DNA from 3 places in the Pseudomonas sp. KU26590 genome. Region 2 is predicted to be linked to each of the others. Evidence: riboswitches for the same ligand, from Rfam matches in the RefSeq annotation. Region 2 holds a riboswitch; each other region holds the start of a gene.
The links. A riboswitch is a leader RNA that binds a small molecule or an ion and turns the genes downstream of it on or off. The one in region 2 is predicted to bind cobalamin.
Positions count from the first base shown of each region.

Region 1 (3,937 bases), 690 kb from region 2:
TCGGCCTGACCCCGCGCTTCGGCGCCGAGTCGGTGGAAGGCAACTTTGAAAGTTACCTGGCCGCGATCGCGGTAATGGATCGGGTGATGTCCTACGAAGGGCCTTATGACGCAGTGATTCAGGCCGGCTACGGCGAGCATGGCCGCGAGGGTTTGCAGGAATTGCTCGACGTACCGGTGGTGGACATCACCGAAGCGGCGGCTAGCCTGGCGATGTTGCTGGGGCATAAATACGCGGTGGTCACGACGCTGGACCGCACCGTTCCTTTGATCGAAGACCGCCTGAAGCTGGCTGGCGTGTATGAACGCTGCGCGTCGGTGCGGGCCAGCGGCATGAGCGTGCTGGAGCTGGAGGAATCCCCGCAGCGTGCGGTTGAGGCGATCCTTGAGCAGGCCATCGAAGCGGTGACCCGGGACAAGGCCGAAGTGATCTGCCTGGGCTGTGGTGGCATGGCCGGGCTGGATCAACTCATTCGCGACCGCGCCGGCGTGCCGGTGGTCGATGGCGTCACGGCAGCGGTGGCACTGGCGGAATCGTTGGTGCGTCTGGGATTGAAGACCTCGAAAGTGCGGACCTACGCGACACCACGGCCAAAGAAGATCGTCGGTTGGCCGTTTAAGTTGTAGGTCATGGTTTCGGGTGCCGGACGCGAAGGAATGGCTGACGACGCCTGTAGGAGCCGGCTTGCTGGCGAACGCGGTGGGTCAGTTAACTTCCTGTCGCCTGACACCACGCATTCGCCAGCAAGCCGGCTCCTACGGATTTTGTGTGCGCCGACGATTGCATGCGTTGCCGAGATCCATTGTAGGAGCGCGCTTGCCCGCGATTGCGATCTGCGGCCGCCAGCCATTTAGCCTGACCCACCGCGTTCGTCCGATCGCGGCCCGCAGCAAGCCGGCTCCTACGGATTTTGTGTGCGCCGACGATTGCGCGCGTTGCCGAGATCCATTGTAGGAGCGCGCTTGCCCGCGATTGCGATCTGCCACCGCCAGCCATTTAGCCTGACACACCGCGTTCGTCCGATCGCGGCCCGCAGCAAGCCGGCTCCTACGGATCGGGTACTGTGCCGGATCTGCGCAAGTGCTCGGGCAGATGATGAGCCCGGTGCCGCCCGCAAAACGCCCCTTCCCGCCACTGCATTCGCCTCCACCCGCCGAATCGTTTAGTATCGCCGCCGCCGGTTTCCACTCGGAATTAATAGGGAATCCCCAGGCGCGTACTGCGCGCTGGAAGGGAACTGTCCCCGCAACTGTAGGCGCCGAGCCCTGCTTCCTGTTTGCCACTGGGTTACTCCGGGAAGGCCGAAGCAAGGCAATGAAGCGCCAGTCAGGAGACCTGCCGGCCAGCATATTCATTCACCGGCGGGGTGTCCGGGGAAGGACTCCCGTTTGCGCGTCGTGCGCGCACGCTGTGCTCGCCCTTTTCTGTGGTGTGCCTGTCGGGATGGACTTTCCAGCGCCTGCTTCGCCCAGTATTCAGGCTTTCTGGAGATCGCTGTTCATGCCGCTGCGCCGCCTCGCCGCCCTGCTCGTCACGCTGACACTGCCCACTGCCGCCCTGGCGGCGTCAACGGTCTACCCCTTGACCGTGGACAACTGCGGCCAAGCGCTGACTTTCAACCACGCTCCGCAGAAAACCGTGAGCATCGGCCAGGCCGCCACCGAGATGCTGTATGCGCTCGGCCTGGGCCCGAACGTGGTGGGCACGTCGCTGTGGTTCAACCCCGTCCTGCCCCAGTACCAAACCCTCAACGACCGCATCGAGCGCCTGGCCGACAACGCGCCGAGTTTTGAATCAGTGATCGGCAAACGCCCGGATTTCGTCCCGGTGCAGTTTGAATGGATGGTCGGGCCGCAGGGCGCCGTCGGCACACGCGAGCAGTTTCGCGATCTGGGCATTCCCGCCTACATCCTGCCGTCCGACTGCGAGGGCAAGAACAACCGCGTCGGCGCCGACGGCACGCGCCTCGAAGCCTTCCGCATCGACACGCTGTACAAAAGCCTGCGTCATCTGGCGCAGATCTTCGACGTACAGGACCGTGGCGAGCAACTGATCGCCGATTACCAGACACGGCTGGCCCGGGCTGTGGTGCAGGCAAAACTCCACGCCACCCCACCCGTCTCGGCGGTGTTCTGGTTCTCCAGCCCGGACATCAACGTCGACCCGTACGTCGCCGGGCGCAAGGGCATTCCCAACTTCATGCTCGACACCCTGGGCATGCGCAATGTCATCGACTCCGACGAGGAATGGCCGACCGTGGGCTGGGAAACCATCGCCAAGGCCAATCCGACGGTGCTGGTCATCGCGCGCATGGACCGTCGCCGCTTCCCGGCTGACGATCATGAAAAGAAGCTGGCGTTCCTGCGCTCCGACCCCGTCACACGCAACATGGACGCGGTGAAAAACAATCGCATCGTGATCATGGACGCCAGCGCCATGGAGTCCAGCGTTCGGCTGTTTGACGGTATCGAACAACTGGCCCAGGCCACTCAAGCGCAATGACGTCATTGCGAATGTCCCGCGTCAGCGTCGTCCGAATCTTCGGGCATGGTGCCTGGGCCATCGCGTTGTTGGCGCTCGCGGTGCTGGCGGGCGTGGCGATCGGCGAGACGTCGATCAGCCTGCCAGTGATCGTTCAGGTCCTGGCCAACAAGCTGTGGGCCGCAGGCTATCCCCTCGACCCTATCGACGAGGGCATCGTCTGGAATTACCGACTGACCCGGGCCATCGTTGCCGCCACCTGCGGCGCAGGGCTGGCGGTGTCGGGCGTGGTCTTGCAATCGCTGCTGCGCAACCCGCTGGCTGATCCTTACTTGCTGGGTATTTCCGCGGGCGCTTCGACCGGCGCGGTGTTGGTGGCGATCATCGGCATCGGCGCCGGGACGATCTCCCTGTCCACCGGCGCGTTTGCCGGGGCGATCGCTGCCTTCGCGCTGGTCGCCCTGCTCGCCCGCGCCTCTCGGGGCCAGACCGCTGCCGGCCAGATCATCCTGGCGGGCATCGCCGGGTCCCAGTTGTTCAACGCCCTGACGTCCTTCCTGATCACCAAGTCAGCCAATGCCGAGCAGGCCCGCGGAATCATGTTCTGGTTACTGGGCAATCTCAGCGGCGTGCGCTGGTCGTCGGTGGCGCTGTCGGTACCGGTCGTGGTGCTCGGCTTGCTGGTGTGCCTGTGGCATCGGCGCGCGCTGGATGCGTTCACGTTCGGCAGCGATTCGGCCGCGTCGCTGGGCATTCCGGTGCGCCGGGTGCAGGCCGTGCTGATCCTGACCGCCGCGCTGATGACGGCGGTGATGGTGTCGATCGTCGGCTCCATCGGCTTCGTCGGTCTGGTGATTCCCCACGCGGTGCGCCTGATGGCCGGTGTGCGCCATGCGCGGTTGTTGCCTCTCAGCGCCTTGATCGGCGCGCTGTTCATGATCGCCGCCGATGTGCTGTCGCGCACGTTGATCAAGGGTCAGGTGTTGCCGATCGGGGTGATCACGGCGCTGGTGGGCGCACCGGTCTTTGCGATGATTCTGGTCCGTGGGAATCGTCCTCGATGAACGCCCGTCAGGAGGTGCCCGGCGCCATGCTCGAAGGCAGCGACTTGAGTTACTCGGTCAAGGGCGCGCCACTGCTCAGTGGGGTGAGCCTGGCGATTCGGCCGGGGGAAAACCTGGGGATCGTCGGGCCCAATGGCTCGGGGAAGTCGACGCTGTTGAAGTTGCTGGCGGGGATTCAGACGCCGTCTCAAGGCGAAGTTCGTTTGGGCGGCAAGCGCTTGTCGGCACTGAACCGGCGGGATATTGCGCGGCAGGTGGCGGTGGTGGAGCAGCATGCGCAGACCGGCGATTCGATCAGTCTGTTGCAGGCGGTTGAGCTGGGGCGTACGCCGTGGCTGTCGGCGCTGGCGCCGTGGGGCGAGGACGATGACCGGATTGTGGCGCAGGCGATT
Region 1 covers NZ_CP110644.1:3,857,708-3,861,644, forward strand. The annotation lists gene OKW98_RS16955 (aspartate/glutamate racemase family protein) at 1-626, shown strand, start outside; cobalamin riboswitch at 1,162-1,358, shown strand; gene OKW98_RS16960 (ABC transporter substrate-binding protein) at 1,501-2,502, shown strand; gene OKW98_RS16965 (FecCD family ABC transporter permease) at 2,514-3,545, shown strand; gene OKW98_RS16970 (ABC transporter ATP-binding protein) at 3,542-3,937, shown strand, end outside.
Region 1: another riboswitch for cobalamin. It lies ahead of OKW98_RS16960 (ABC transporter substrate-binding protein); the one in region 2 lies ahead of cobW (cobalamin biosynthesis protein CobW).

Region 2 (3,937 bases):
TTGAAACGCCGCCAGGTACTCGTCCATGGCCATGCTCTGATGGCACGGCCGTTGATCGAGGCTGTCCGGGTCGTTGGTAACGCCGCCGAGCAAGGCGTGAATCAGCGCGGTGCCGGTCTCGGGCAGGCCCTCGACCGGGTAACCCTCGGCCTGCATGGCATTGAGGATGTTCAGCGCCGCCGCCGGCGTGTCGAGGCCGACCCCGTTGCCAATGCGGCCGTCACGGGTTGGGTAGTTCGCCAGAATCAGCGCCACGCGCTTGTCGGCATTGGCCGTGCGGGCCAGCAGCACCCAGCGCCGGGCCAGTTCGGCGACGAAATCCATGCGTTCCGGCTGGGCGCGGTAGCAGACCACGTCGGACTGGCTGCGCTCGCTGTGCCAGGCCAGGTCCTTGAAGCTGATCGGCCGGCTGATGATGCGCCCGTCCAGTTCCGGCAACGCGATGTGCATCGCCAGATCGCGGGACCCCAGCCCTTGGGCGCTGGCCTGCCAGGCCGGTTCGTTGTCCTGGGCACAAATGGCCTGAATGACCGGGATGTCCCGGCGAAACGGCCGCACATCCGGGGCTTCCGGGTTGGACTGGGCAAATCCGGTGGTGTTGAGGATGACCTCGCAATCCACCTCGTCCAGCCAGTCCTGTATCGCGCTCATGCAGCCGGCTTCCTTGAGGCTGGCGACGGCAATCGGCAACGGGTTCAGCCCTTGGGCCGACAAGCGCTCGCAGAACACGTCGATGAACCCCGTGTTCGCAGCTTGCAGGTGAGAGCGGTAGAACAGCACGGCGGCCACGGGCTGATCGGCGCGCCAGTCGGCCTGCCAGCGCGCCAGGTCGGCGTTGGTGTTGTGCGGGTGATAAATCACGGTGCGCGGCAGGGTTTGCGGCTCGGCCCAGGGATAGTCGCCGCCCAGCCACCGCGTGGCGATAAAGTTGAACAGCGCCAGCGCGTTGTGTTTGCCGCCCTGACGCAAGTAATGCCAGAGCCGCTCGCGGTCTTCGGCGGACTCGGTGCTCAGGCCGCTCAGCTCGGGGTCCGGCCGATCACAGCCCGGGACCAGAATCAGCTTCACGCCTTTGGCCGCCAGTTCCACCAGCCGCTCGACGCCGTAACGCCAGTAGCCAATACCGCCGTGGAGGGAAATCAGGATGACCTTGGCGTGGCGCAGCACCTCGTCGACGTACAAATCCACCGATGCATGGTTCTGCACCTGCATCGGATTGGCCAGGCGCAGGCTCGGGTAGTCATCCGGCAATTGCCGTGCGGTTTCCGCCAGCAGGGCCAGATTCGAGTCGGCGCTGCACAGGATCACCAGCTCGGCGGGCGTCTGGCCCAGGTCAGCGATGCTGTCGTCGGGAACGAAACCGCCGGGCTGTGTACGCAGCAGGTGCATGGTTAGCCTTTGATCCCGGAGACCGCGTCACGCAATGAGACCGCATCGCGCAATTGCGCTTCAAGGACGCCCGCATCCAGTTCCTGGCCGATCAGCACCAGGTGGGTTTCGCGGGCTTCGTCTGCTTTCCAGGCGCGGTCGAAATGCTTGTCGAAGCGTGTGCCGACGCCCTGCACCAGCAGACGCATGGGTTTGCCGGGAATGGCGGCAAAGCCTTTGACCCGCAGGATGCCGTGCTGCACGACGGCCTGGGTCAGGGCATCGAGCAACAGCGACTCATCGGCCTGGGGCAGCGTGATGGAAATCGAGTCGAAGGCGTCATGGTCATGATCGTCAGCGTCGTCGCCTTCATGGTGATCGTGGTGGGTCTTGCGGCCGTCTATGTGCAGCTCGGATTCAGCGCCCAGGCCCAGCAATACGCTGATCGGCAGCTGGCCCCTGTTCGCTTCGACGATTTTTACTGCCGGCGGCAGTTCTTCCGAGACTTCCGCGCGCACGGCGGCCAGAGCGTCGGCGTCGAGCATGTCGGCCTTGTTCAGCACGACGAGATCGGCACTGGCCAGTTGATCGGCGAACAGCTCGTGCAACGGCGATTCGTGGTCCAGGTTCGGATCAAGCTTGCGCTGGGCGTCGACCTGATCCGGGAACGCGGCGAAGGTGCCGGCGAGCACGGCCGGGCTGTCAACCACGGTGATCACGGCATCGACGGTGCAGGCGTTGCGGATTTCCGGCCACTGGAAGGCTTGCACCAGCGGTTTCGGCAGGGCCAGACCCGAGGTTTCAATGAGGATGTGATCAAGGTCGCCACGACGGGCCACCAGTTCCTGCATCACCGGGAAGAACTCTTCCTGAACGGTGCAGCACAGGCAGCCGTTGGCCAGCTCGTACACGCGGCCAAGCGCTTCTTCTTCGGTGCAGCCGATGGTGCATTGCTTGAGGATGTCGCCGTCGATGCCCAGTTCGCCGAATTCATTGACGATGACGGCGATGCGTCGGCCTTCGGCGTTGTCGAGCATATGCCGCAGCAAGGTGGTTTTGCCCGAGCCGAGAAAGCCGGTGACGATGGTGACGGGGAGTTTGGCCAGTGTTTTCATCGGTTGCCCTCAGGCATGCGGCAGGGCAACGAGGACGAAAACAGCGCAGGGCCGGCGGAAGCTGGCGCGCGGTTTGATTCGCCACCGGATCACCCCGCCCGGTTGTAGTGGAATTCCTCGGCCGCTGGCAGGCGGTCCGATTCGAGGCAGGTCTCCTGGCTCACGGCGGCCGGTCGCTGACAGGCATCATCAGGCGACTGGCATTCATCGCGCCTTCCCGCTCGTGCAGTGGCTGTGCAATGAAGCTGTCCGTTTACAGTTGCGGGGGCAGCTGCGGCTTGAAACCGCATTCCCTTCTTAGCGCCGGTGGCCTTCATAAAGACGGCCGGCGAACCTCAAGTGCGCAAGGCTACGCAGTGACTGGAGGCCGGTCAATCGTGCTGTTGCAATGATTGCCGCGCCAATTGATGCACCGAGCGCTGCATCGATTGACATACCGGTTGACGGGTCGATTGACGAGCCAAACAGCCCGTGGTCTCCTACACACCTTGTTACGGGTGCCCTTCACAGGGTGAAACGGGAAACCGGTGCGTGCAGACCTTCGGGTGTGTATCAGTCCGGTGCTGCCCCCGCAACGGTAAGCGAGTGAAGAGTCAGATCCACTGTGTCGGCAACGACATGGGAAGGGGATTCTTGAAGGCACAACGGCTGTAACGGCTGTTGCATGTGCCCCTCGCGAGCCCGGAGACCGGCCCGACAACGCTACATAACAACCCGCGGTGGGCGGGCGCTGTTGAGCACTGCCGGCATTCGCCTGCGGTGTCTTCGCGCCTTTCCGTCCGCTGAATCCATTTCAGAGGGAAGCGCCATGTCCATCAGCACACCCCGCCAGACGTCCGGCACCAGCACAACCACCACGACGATCGTTGCGAGCACGCAAAGCCAGCGCCTTGTCGCCGCCGCCAGCGCGATGTTTCTCGGTGCGTTTCTGGTGTACTTCGCCGGCTTCTCCCATATCGATGCGGTGCACAACGCGGCACACGACACCCGTCACAGCTCCGCCTTCCCTTGCCATTGAGACCCGCCGCCATGTTCAAGCGAATTGCGCAAACGGCCGGGTTTACCGGACTGCTCGCCGCGCTGTTGTTGACGCTGCTGCAAAGCGTCTCGGTGGCGCCACTGATCCTGCAGGCGGAGACCTACGAAAAGGCCCCGACCACTGAGATCCACGAGCACGCCGAGGGTGCGATGGCCGGCCACGTCCATGACGCCGAAGCCTGGGAGCCGGAAGACGGCTGGCAGCGCGTGCTGTCCACCACTGGCGGCAATCTGGTGGTGGCGGTCGGATTCGCCTTGATGCTGGCGGCGCTGTACACCCTGCGCACGCCGACGAGCGCTCGAGAAGGCGTGCTCTGGGGATTGGCCGGTTATGCCGTGTTCGTGCTGGCGCCAACACTGGGCCTACCGCCTGAACTGCCCGGCACCGTCGCAGCGGACCTGACCCAACGGCAGAT
Region 2 covers NZ_CP110644.1:3,166,166-3,170,102, reverse strand. The annotation lists gene cobN (cobaltochelatase subunit CobN) at 1-1,389, opposite strand, end outside; gene cobW (cobalamin biosynthesis protein CobW) at 1,392-2,483, opposite strand; cobalamin riboswitch at 2,611-2,836, opposite strand; cobalamin riboswitch at 2,962-3,195, shown strand; gene OKW98_RS13785 (CbtB domain-containing protein) at 3,292-3,501, shown strand; gene OKW98_RS13780 (CbtA family protein) at 3,513-3,937, shown strand, end outside.

Region 3 (3,937 bases), 1.2 Mb from region 2:
CACCAGCATGGGCGCGGGGTAGAACGCCTTGACCGGACCCAGGCACAAAACCGCCAGGGGTTTTGAACCGGCTGGCATCTTCAGCAGATCGGCCAGGGCCTGGGGATCGAACAACGATACCCAGCCCATGCCCAGACCTTCGGCACGCGCTGCCAGCCAGAGGTTTTGAATGGCGCACGACAGCGAGGCCATGTCCATTTCCGGCAAGGTGCGGCGGCCAAAAATGTGTTTCTCGCGGTCGTCCATCAAGGCGGCGACCAGTACTTCGGCGCAGTCACTGATGCCCTCGACCTTCAGTTTCATGAAATCGTCAGACCGTTCGCCCAGGGCTTCGGCGGTGCGAATGCGCTCCTCCTCCACCTGCGCCTGAATCTGCGCGCGCAATTCCTGATCAGTGATGCGCAGGAAGCGCCACGGCTGCATCAGACCAACGCTCGGTGCGTGGTGAGCGGCTTCGAGCAGGCGGGCCAGCAACTCGGGCGCCACCGTGCCACCGCAGAAATGGCGCATGTCGCGACGCTCGGCAATGGCGCGGTAAACGGCCGCGCGTTCCGGGTCGGTGAAGGTGTGGTCAGTCATGGGAGCGGGCTCATGGCAAAAACAGCGCCGCCATCGCCTGGGGATTCGAGGGGAAGTAAAAGTGCACGTACGACGCGGTCATGCGCCCTTCGCGGTACACCGCTTCGGCGCCGCGCCCGCCATTGGGGCTGAGGCCGCGGGCGATCGGCGTCAGTTCGGTGCTGGTCAGGGAGTGGTGATAGGTGTGGCCGCGCAGCGTGCCTTCCGGCAGTTCGACCGATTGCAGGGCCAACGCCGCCAGACGCTTTTGCATCACGGCTTCGCCTTTGAGCAAGCCCACCCCTTCGGCGCGGTGGCCGTCGACATCGGTCAGGGCATCGAGCAGATACAACATGCCGCCACACTCCGCCAGCAGGGGTTTGCCGGCGGCGTGGTGCGCGCGAATGGCGGCGAGCATTCTGTGGTTTTCCGCCAGCGCCGTGTGGTGCAATTCCGGGTAGCCGCCGGGCAGATACAGGCTGTCGGCGTCGGGTAATTCACGGTCGCGGATCGGCGAAAAGAATGACAGTTCGGCACCCATCTCCCGCAGCAGGTCCAGGCTCGCGCCGTAGAAAAACGCGAACGCTTCGTCATGGGCGATGGCGATTTTCACGCCCGCCAGCAGCGGTTCGGCGGGAACGAACTCGGGCGCGGTGAAGGTCACAACCGGCGGCAATGTGGCGTCGCAGGTGCTGGCCAGCGCGGTGGCGGCAGCGTCGAGGCGCATGTCCAGATCATTCAGCTCGCTGGCCTGAACCAGGCCGAGGTGCCGGCTGGGCAGCTCGATGTCAGTCTCACGCGACAGCGCGCCGTACCAGCGCAGGCCTTCGGTCAGGCTACCTTCCAGCAACTGCGCGTGGCGCACCGTGCCAACCCGATTGGCTAGCACGCCGGCAAACGGCAGATCCGGCTGATACCGCGCCAATCCCAGCGCCAATGCGCCGAAGGTCTGGGCCATGGCCGTGCCGTCGATCACGCCCAGCACCGGCACGCCGAAACGCCGGGCCAGGTCTGCGCTGGAGGGCGTGCCGTCGAACAAGCCCATGACGCCTTCGATGAGGATCAGGTCGGCATCGGCGGCGGCTTCCCACAACAGGCGCCGGCTTTCGTCCTCGCCGATCATCCACATGTCCAGTTGGTACACCGGACGGCCGCTGGCGCGTTCGAGAATCATTGGGTCGAGAAAGTCTGGCCCGCACTTGAACACGCGCACCTTGCGCCCCTGATTGCGGTGCAGACGGGCGAGTGCGGCGGTGACGGTGGTTTTGCCCTGACCGGACGCAGGCGCGGCGATCAGCACTGCCGGGCAGTGGCGGGGTTGACGCTCACTCACAGTTCGATGCCTTTCTGGGCCTTGATACCGGACTGAAAGGCATGCTTGACCACGCCGATTTCGGAAACGGTGTCGGACAGGTCGATCAATTCCTGCTTCGCCCCACGCCCGGTGACAATCACGTGCTGCATCGGCGGACGTGCCTGCAAGTCGATGAGCACCTGCTCCAGGTCCAGATAGCCGTGCTTGAGGGCGATGTTCAGCTCATCGAGCACGACCATGCCGATGGAGGGGTCCTTGAGCATTTCCCGGGTCACGGCCCAGGCGGCTTCGGCGGCGGCGATGTCACGCTGGCGGTCCTGGGTTTCCCAGGTAAAGCCCTCGCCCATGACGTGGTAACGCACCTGTTCGGGGAAGCGACGGAAAAACATCTCTTCGCCGGTGCTGTGGCGGCCTTTGATGAACTGCACGACGCCGCACTGCATGCCATGGCCCATGGCGCGGGCAAGCATGCCGAACGCCGAGCTGCTTTTGCCCTTGCCGTTGCCGGTCAGGACCAGCAGTAACCCGCATTCATTCGGCGCGCTGGAAATGCGCTCGTCCATCACCGCCTTTTTGCGCAGCATGCGCGCCAGGTGGCGTTCGTCACGTTCGGGGGATTCGCTCATCTCAGCTCTCCGCTTGAGGGCAGGTGTGGCAAACGGAGGGCACAGGCAAAGACTGTCGGCAGGCACCGGACAAGGCCCGGCCTGCAGCAGAGCATCGCCCTCCGTGATGCTGTTCGATGGATCAGGCCGGTCTCCGGACTCATGAGTTGCCACAACCGTGGCAGGCCAGGCGCCTTCCCATGTTCAGCGAACACAGTGGCATTGTGCGTGGCCTTGACTCATTTACCGTTGCGGAGGCAGCGCCGGAATTGATCGCACAAGCAATCGCACCGGCTTCCCTGTTTCACCCATTGGACCAACCTAGTCCCGGGCACCTGAAACATGGCGCGAAGGTTAGAGGGTTGACCCCAGAGCGTCAATCAAGGGATCGCACATGCCTCTGCTTGAGTGCGAAACCGTAGAAGCCGGTGCCTGCCTGAAACGCGAGATCGTAGGAGCCGGCTTGCTGGCGAAGGCGTCGGGCCACACGACAGTGCAGCGTCTGCACGAATGCGTTCGACAGCAAGCTTGCTCCCGCAGGTTCAGCGGTCAATGCGGAAGTCGGTAAACCACGCCCCATTGTAGGAGCGCGCTTGCCCGCGAAGGCGGTGGTTCAGGCGACCGATGTGTCACAGGCAAAATCTTTCGCGGGCAAGCGCGCTCCTACAATGATCTCGGTAACGCCCACCATCTGTGGCGTACACACAATCCGTAGATATCGGGTTGCTGGCGAAGGGGTCAAGGCAGTCACATCATCGGCGAGGGATGAATCAGGTTCGCCTGCAAGCCGGCTCCCACGGAGGGGTGTGTTTGCCGCGGGCTTCGCGCCGCTGGTCATGTGTTCGCCCGCCAACAGCGATTGAACACATTGCATCAGGGTGACTATTGCTTGGCCAGGTTCGATGGCTGGATAACGCGCTTGGCATTCAGCCAGGCTTTTTGCCAATACGGCTTGTCGAGGCTGTCGAGCTTGACCGTGCCGCCGGTGGCCGGCGCATGGACAAATCGCCCTTCCCCGACGTAGATGCCGGCATGGCTGACGTTGGAACCGCCGCTGGTGGCGAAGAACACCAGATCACCGGTCTGCAACTGGCTGCGGTCGATGTCGGGGCCACGCAGGGTGATCATTTCCCGCGTCGATCGCGGCAACGTAATACCGGCGGCGTCGTGGTAGACGTAGCCGATCAGGCCGCTGCAATCGAAACCCGAATCAGGCGTGTTGCCGCCCCAGCGATAGGGCGTGCCAACGAGGCCGATCGCGCGCAACAGGACGTCGTCGGCGAGCGGTGAAGGAAACTGGGGAGGAGCGGAAACCACAGGCCGGTAGACGACCTTGCGTGGAGCGGGCGGTGGGGTGCTGGAACATGCGGCCAGCAGCACAGCCAGAGAGGCGACGATCAGGCGAACCGTTAACGACATAAACACGACAACCTGTGCGGGATGCAGCTTACTGTGCCGA
Region 3 covers NZ_CP110644.1:1,969,887-1,973,823, reverse strand. The annotation lists gene bluB (5,6-dimethylbenzimidazole synthase) at 1-579, opposite strand, end outside; gene OKW98_RS08880 (cobyrinate a,c-diamide synthase) at 590-1,891, opposite strand; gene cobO (cob(I)yrinic acid a,c-diamide adenosyltransferase) at 1,888-2,499, opposite strand; cobalamin riboswitch at 2,606-2,832, opposite strand; gene OKW98_RS08870 (C40 family peptidase) at 3,361-3,897, opposite strand.
Region 3: another riboswitch for cobalamin. It lies ahead of cobO (cob(I)yrinic acid a,c-diamide adenosyltransferase); the one in region 2 lies ahead of cobW (cobalamin biosynthesis protein CobW).